One region of the Paenibacillus sp. GCM10027626 genome, then DNA from elsewhere that is predicted to be linked to it. Evidence: riboswitches for the same ligand, from Rfam matches in the RefSeq annotation. Region 1 holds a riboswitch; each other region holds the start of a gene.
The links. A riboswitch is a leader RNA that binds a small molecule or an ion and turns the genes downstream of it on or off. The one in region 1 is predicted to bind cyclic di-AMP.
Positions count from the first base shown of each region.

Region 1 (2,261 bases):
GTGCAGCAAAATGAAGAGGTGAACCGCCATGTCTATCAAGCTGGCCATACTGGGGCTCCTGATGGAAGGGGATAGCTATCCATACGAAATTGTGCGGGAAATGAAGGACCGGCAAATGCATAAATACGTAAAAATCCAGTATGGCACATTTTATTATGCGATCGATCAATTGAAAAAGGACGGCTACATTGCCTCTGTCGAAGTAATTAGCAGCGGGAGCAGGCCCGACAAGACCATCTATCGAATTACGGATGCGGGAAAAGAGCTGTTTCATCGACTGCTGCTAGAGCAGATGGAGGGAGAGCCGCACCTCAATCATCCGATGTTTATTGCGCTCATTTTCGCATCCTATGGTGATCAGGCCAAAATTGCGGAGATTTTGGCGCAGAAAATGCCGCAATGGGAAGCAGAGGCCGAGCAGATGCTGAGGCTTTACGAGGAGCATGTCGGTCAAGTGTCCCGCGCGGTCCTGCATACTTTGTGGGTAGGCTACGAGCATCTGCTTACTGAGCTGAACTGGCGGCGGCGGCTGCTCGCGGACGCGCTGGCCGGCAGGCTCAACGAACGGGGAGAGGGACTGAAGCTCAAGCCTTATGAGGAGGCTGACAGCCCGATTTGACTTTTCGGGCGAAAATGCATTAAAATGGATCCATGCTTAATTTTCGGATATGCACAATATTCGAGAAGCGGGGGAACCAGTTCAATTGGGGCGAATCATTCATGGAAGTGAATGTAGGGTACCATCTACCCGAGTCCGTCAGCTAACCTCGTCAGCAATGGATGGGTCTAATCAATACTGGTGCGAGACTGCCTTCATGACAGTAGAGACCCTTGTACAAGGGTCTTTTTTGTTCTTTATTGACCACAAAGGATGTATATCGTTCCAAAATTTAGGGATGGAGCATTCTTATTGGCAATAAAGCGGTCTCATGTTTTCGAAGCGGGTTTGTTTGGCAAACCTGCATGCCGCTCATCCTCGAAGAACTTCGATCGAAGTTTTTCTCACCCCTGCTGACTTTGACGGGCATCCGATGCAAGAGCTGGGCCTCCATCGTTTCAACCAATCTGAGTACAAGGAGAGGGTACGATGCAGAAGGCCAAATATTTGACGAACATTAACCAGGTGACCATGCTGCCGGAGAGCGAGCGTGAAAGGCTTAAGCCGATCACTGATAAATTCGTGTTCCGAGTCAATGATTACTACTTGGGATTGATCGACTGGGACGATCCGCATGATCCGATTAGAAAGCTAGTCATTCCGAATGAAGGCGAGCTGAAGGAATACGGGCGATGGGACGCGTCAGATGAAGAGACCAACTATGTTGTGCCGGGCTGCCAGCATAAGTACCGGACAACCGCTCTGCTCATCGTCTCCGAGGTTTGCGGCGCCTACTGCCGCTACTGCTTCCGCAAACGTTTGTTCCGCAATGATGTGAAGGAAGCGATGTCCGATGTAACGCAAGGTTTGGAATATATATCCAAACACCCGGAAATTAATAATGTGCTGTTAACAGGGGGCGACAGTCTCATACTTGGGACGGCCAAGCTCACCGCCATTATCCAGCGTCTCCGCGAAATTGATCATGTCCAAATTATCCGTCTAGGCTCCAAAATTCCTGTCTTTAACCCAATGCGCATCTACAATGACGATGCATTGCTCGAAATGATCCGAACCTACTCCAATGAAGAAAAGCGCATCTATGTCATGGCCCATATTAATCATCCGCGTGAAATTACCCCAGAAGCAAAAAGAGGCTTTAAAGCGCTGCATGACGCAGGCGCTATTGTCGTCAACCAGACGCCTGTGCTGAAAGGCATTAATGATGATCCCGCTGTGCTTGGCGAACTGCTGGACCGCCTGTCGTGGGCCGGTGTTACTCCCTATTATTTCTTTATTAACCGGCCGGTTGCCGGCAACAGAGACTTTGTGCTCCCGTTGAAAGAAGTGTATCGCATCGTAGAGAAGGCCAAAGCAAGAACCTCCGGCTTGGGCAAGCGTGTAAGGCTATCGATGAGTCATACATCAGGCAAAATCGAGGTGCTGGCGATCGAGGACGGAAAAGCCTATTTAAAGTACCATCAGTCGCGTGACGACAACTACGGAAAATTTATGGTGCTGGATTGTCCGGATGATGCGGAATGGTTCGATGATTTGCCGGGCAATGAACAATACTGGGAGCGGCCAAAGGTGAAAATGCAGACGGCTCCGTAATAACCGGGCGATAGCCTGAAGGCGATCCGAACGCCGGATTCGGCGCTCG
Region 1 is NZ_JBHTHC010000001.1:390,367-392,627, forward strand. It holds gene ACFQ0N_RS01930 (MDR family MFS transporter) at 1-75, shown strand, start outside; gene ACFQ0N_RS01935 (PadR family transcriptional regulator) at 29-619, shown strand; cyclic di-AMP (ydaO/yuaA leader) riboswitch at 643-791, shown strand; gene ACFQ0N_RS01940 (KamA family radical SAM protein) at 1,088-2,212, shown strand.

Region 2 (2,261 bases), on a different contig from region 1:
ATCGTCAAGGGAGATCTTAATCCTGACTATCGGCGCGAAGCACTGATCCGTTTTCCGCTCGGGCAAATAGAGGGGACGATTGAGCAAGCAAAGTTGTATATTTATGCGCTTGTACAAGATACAGCAGGAGATGAAACGGACTTATATTTGTTTGGAGCAGATTCAAACTGGGAAGAAAAGGACGTAACATGGGATACCAAGCCGGAAGTTCGGGAGCAACTGGGCTCGGTGCCAGTCGATCGGCATTATGAATGGCGGGAAGCCGATGTGACCGAGTATGTCAAACAGTGCCAGCAAGCTGGAGCCGATGTTAATATTGCGCTTCTTCAAGGAGTGAATGGGGAAGGAGCGCGCAATGTTACTTTGCGCAGCAAGGAAAGCGCAGGCTATGGCCCTTACCTTAAGGTGTATACGGCATGCCTCCAATAGTGAAAGCGCGCTCAAACCCAGTAACGACGCGGATCATTAAAAATTTTTCATGCAGATTAGGAAAATATCTATTTATTTTTCGTGAAGAGATATGATATTCTCATACCCGAGCCGAAACGAAAAGTGCGGGGGAATGAATAACAGTGTCAAATAGACATTGTTATCCCGATAAGCCTCTCTCGGTCATGGCAGCAGACCAGGGCGGGCAATCGGAATCTGCGTTAATGTGACACACACACATTGCGCTTTGGGGTGAATCACAAATTTCATGCAGCAGTCGCCGGCTAAGTGAATTTGTGTAGGGTTGACTCCTCGACCCGAATCCGACAGCTAACCTCGTAGGCCACATGTTGAAAGGATCAAAAGCAGTTCGCAGTCCGATCCATTCACGATGACGGCACTTGCCAGCTTCCCTGCGCGAGTGACCGTAAACGAAGGAGGAAGACCAGTTTGTTCAAGACAGCATGGAAGAAAAGCATGGCAGCCGTAGTGATTGGTGTTGCGATAATGACACAAGCGGGGATTGCAAGCGCGGCTACGGTTCATAAAGCAAGTGATGACGATACTTTCTGGAAGCTATCGAGCGAGTATGGGGTATCTGTCGATGCATTAGTTCAAGCAAATTCGGAAATCGATCCATTGAACATTTATGAAGGGCTGGATATTGTTATTCCGGATGAGAATAACGAGCCCGATACAGAAGCGAACGCAGCTGCAGCGCTCAAGACCGTAGCTACATTGAATGCGGCAAAAGCAGAAAGTGCCAAAACCGCCAAAACCGCTGCCAGCAATGCAGTAGCGGCAGCAGCAAGCAAGAAGTCATCGACACTTAATCTGGGTGGACGAAGCTTTAACTATTCGAACGTACTGCAGATGAAGGCCAGCGCCTACACAGCAGATCCCTCGGAAAATGGGGGATGGGGAGCTGTAGACTACTTAGGCAACCCCTTGAAACTTGGAACGATCGCTGTTGATCCTAACGTGATCCCGCTAGGCAGCAAGGTATATGTGACCGGCTACAGCCATGATGGATTGCCGCAAGGCGGAATGATTATGACGGCATCGGATAAGGGTGGAGCCATTAAAGGGAATAAGATCGATATCTTTCTTCCACAATCCCAACAAAAAGCGAGAACATTCGGAATTCAATATGTAAAAGTATATATTTTGGAATAGAGGAAGGACGGCGCACTTTGAGAAAAGTGTGCCGCTTTTTTGATTTTATAGAATTTATATGTTTTAGCTGATAAATTCTATAAAATTTCAGGGGAAGAAACTTGCCTCGCGCCAAGGACGGCATCAGCCGTTTCTTCTCACATCCAAAAGCTGCTTGTCATCGGACTTTGCGGTCGACTGAGCGATTAAGCAGCTCAGGCAGCGGCACGATCTCGTAGCCGTTATCTTGCAGCATTTCAATAAGCTTGGGAAGTGCTTTAATTGTACCGGACAAGTCCTCGCTGCCGCCTGCATGCTGTAAAATGATTGAACCTGGCTGCAAAGTCCTCTGTATATTGCGCAGCACCCTATTACTGCCGATCCCCTTCCAATCCTCTGAATCTACATCCCAGTTGACAATAATGTAGCCGTTTTTTTTCGCCCATTCCACTTGCTCTGCGGTAATTTCACCGTATGGAGGACGAATAAACCGTGGACTGTAACCGATTAGCGGGCGCAGTATTTCATCTGTCCGCGATATTTGCTGTTGAAATTGCCGCTTACTAATGCGCGGGAATGACGGATGGTTATAGGAATGATTTCCGACCATATGCCCTTCCTGGCGGATGCGCGACACGACAGAAGGGTATCTAGCAGCCCTCGTGCCCATAACAAAA
Region 2 is NZ_JBHTHC010000015.1:70,226-72,486, reverse strand. It holds gene ACFQ0N_RS25385 (CBM96 family carbohydrate-binding protein) at 1-429, shown strand, start outside; cyclic di-AMP (ydaO/yuaA leader) riboswitch at 529-791, shown strand; gene ACFQ0N_RS25380 (3D domain-containing protein) at 880-1,605, shown strand; gene ACFQ0N_RS25375 (polysaccharide deacetylase family protein) at 1,763-2,261, opposite strand, start outside.
Region 2: linked by a shared signal. The riboswitch ahead of ACFQ0N_RS25380 (3D domain-containing protein) and the one ahead of ACFQ0N_RS01940 (KamA family radical SAM protein) in region 1 are both predicted to bind cyclic di-AMP.

Region 3 (2,261 bases), on a different contig from region 1:
AAAGTGCAAATTGTTGAATTCGGGGATTACAAATGCCCAGCTTGTTACTTATGGTCAGAAAATATCTATCCGAAGCTAAAAGAAAATTATATCGATACGGGCAAGGTGACCTTTGCTTTTATCAATACGCCATTCCATGGAGAAGAGTCGATTACGGGGGCACTGGCCGGCGAGTCGATCTGGGCGACGAATCCGGATGCGTTCTGGCCGTTCCATGAAGCACTGTTTGCCGCACAGCCTGCTCACGGCGACAGTACAACATGGCTAACGATGGACAAGGTGCTGGAGATTGCAGCTGCTGTCGAACCGAAGATTGATCTGGACAAGCTGAAGGACGATATTGAGAAAAAAGCCGCGCTGCCGCAGGTTGAAATTGACAAAGGACTGGTTGACAAATATAAAGTTAACGCGACGCCGACGATCATGATCAACGATTCGGTACTGCAGTCGCCAATGGATTACGATGCCATCGTTAAAGTGATTGAAGATAAGCTAAAGGAGCAAGGAAGTTAATAACCGGGGGGATACCATGAAGCTGCGGGAGTATACACTTTATTTGGCCTGGATGGTAGCGGTCGTTGCCACGCTGGGCAGTCTATATTTTAGTGAAATACGCGAATTTATTCCATGTGAGCTGTGCTGGTATCAACGTATACTGATGTACCCGCTTTCGATTCTGTTAGGGATTGCTGCGTACACAAACGACAGAAAGATCAAGAAATATGTGCTTCCACTGTCGATTATCGGCGGCTGTATTTCACTGTTCCATTATTTGGAGCAAAAAGTTCCCGGTTTTGCCTCCATCAAACCGTGTGTAAACGGCGTTCCATGCAGCACGCAATACATTAATTACTTCGGTTTTATTACGATTCCCTTTCTGGCGCTTGTTGCCTTTACGCTTATTTCGGTGCTGCTCTTTATGACAAAAAACGATAAATGAAAAGATTCTAATAAAAAATGGGCAGGAAATTGACGGTAAAAATCGAATTATAAGCGTAAGACCAAAAGAACTGGAACATGCCGAATTCTTCTGATCAAGAAGGAGCGGGGGACCCAACACTTGGGTGAATTAATTCTTGTTTTAGCAAGAGAGTTATAGGGACCTTCAACCGAACCCCACAGCTAACCTCGTAGGCAATGAAGGGAGAACGTCAGTTTGAAGAAAGCAGTACTATCGATTTTAGCTGGGATGACGATTTTTGCCGGAGGCACCAGCGCCTTTGCAAGTCAAGCTAAGCTCAAAGAATCTGTGAACGCGGTTGTAGGCACGCCTTATAAATACGGTGGCACAACAACAAAAGGATTCGACTGCTCGGGTTTTGTTCGCTACATTTTCAATAAGTTCGATGTCAGCTTGCCAAGAACCTCCAAGTCACAGGCTGCAGTAGGCGAGAAAGTCGCCAAATCCGATCTTCGCGAAGGAGATCTCGTCTTTTTTAATACTTCAGGCAAAGGCATATCCCATGCCGGCGTTTACGTTGGCGGCGGGAAGTTTGCCCATTCCTCCAGCAGCAAGGGCGTTACGATCAGCAAGCTGAGCGATTCGTACTACAAGAAGCGGTATGTGACTGCTCGTCGTGTAGTAGGCAAGAAAACGTATGCCAAGATGGTCAAAGCATAAGAGATGCGATTGCTCCATCTTTCCATAAGCAAGTAAGACCGCCGCGTTGGCGGTCTTTTTGCGTGCAAGAACGCACCGAGTGCCAGCTCCCAGCGGGCGGTGTTTCGTTGCATGACGGCGGTCGGCCGACCACATACGGCCCTTGACGGACTGTCGTTTCGCTATCTGAGAACAAAATGAAAGAATTTTAATTTTTGTTCTGGGAGGAAATGCCGCATCCTTTGCGAATTATTTATCCTAATATGTAGGGTAGTCCAATACTTTGCCGAATTTTCTGTGTGAAAAACGGGGGAACCATTTTGGGTGAATTCGTCTGATTAGAGTGTAGACGATAGGGAGCCTTCAACCGAATCCGTAGCTAACCTCGTAGGCGCCGAAGGGAGCATAATCGTTTTGAAAAAGTGGATATTGTCAGTGGCAGGTGCTGCAGTTCTATTCTCAGCAGGTGCAGGAAGTGCTTTTGCAAGTCAAGCGTCATTATCTGAAGCTGTCGATGCTGTAATGGGCACGCCGTACAAATGGGGAGGAACGACAGCCGAAGGCTTCGATTGCTCAGGCTTCATTCTGTATGTATTCAATCAATTCGATGTAAAGCTGTCTAGGACGTCTGAATCGCAGTCCAAGGAAGGCATTGAAGTCG
Region 3 is NZ_JBHTHC010000005.1:199,686-201,946, reverse strand. It holds gene ACFQ0N_RS12325 (DsbA family protein) at 1-513, shown strand, start outside; gene ACFQ0N_RS12320 (disulfide oxidoreductase) at 530-940, shown strand; cyclic di-AMP (ydaO/yuaA leader) riboswitch at 1,009-1,152, shown strand; gene ACFQ0N_RS12315 (C40 family peptidase) at 1,157-1,621, shown strand; cyclic di-AMP (ydaO/yuaA leader) riboswitch at 1,875-2,009, shown strand; gene ACFQ0N_RS12310 (C40 family peptidase) at 2,015-2,261, shown strand, end outside.
Region 3: linked by a shared signal. The riboswitch ahead of ACFQ0N_RS12315 (C40 family peptidase) and the one ahead of ACFQ0N_RS01940 (KamA family radical SAM protein) in region 1 are both predicted to bind cyclic di-AMP.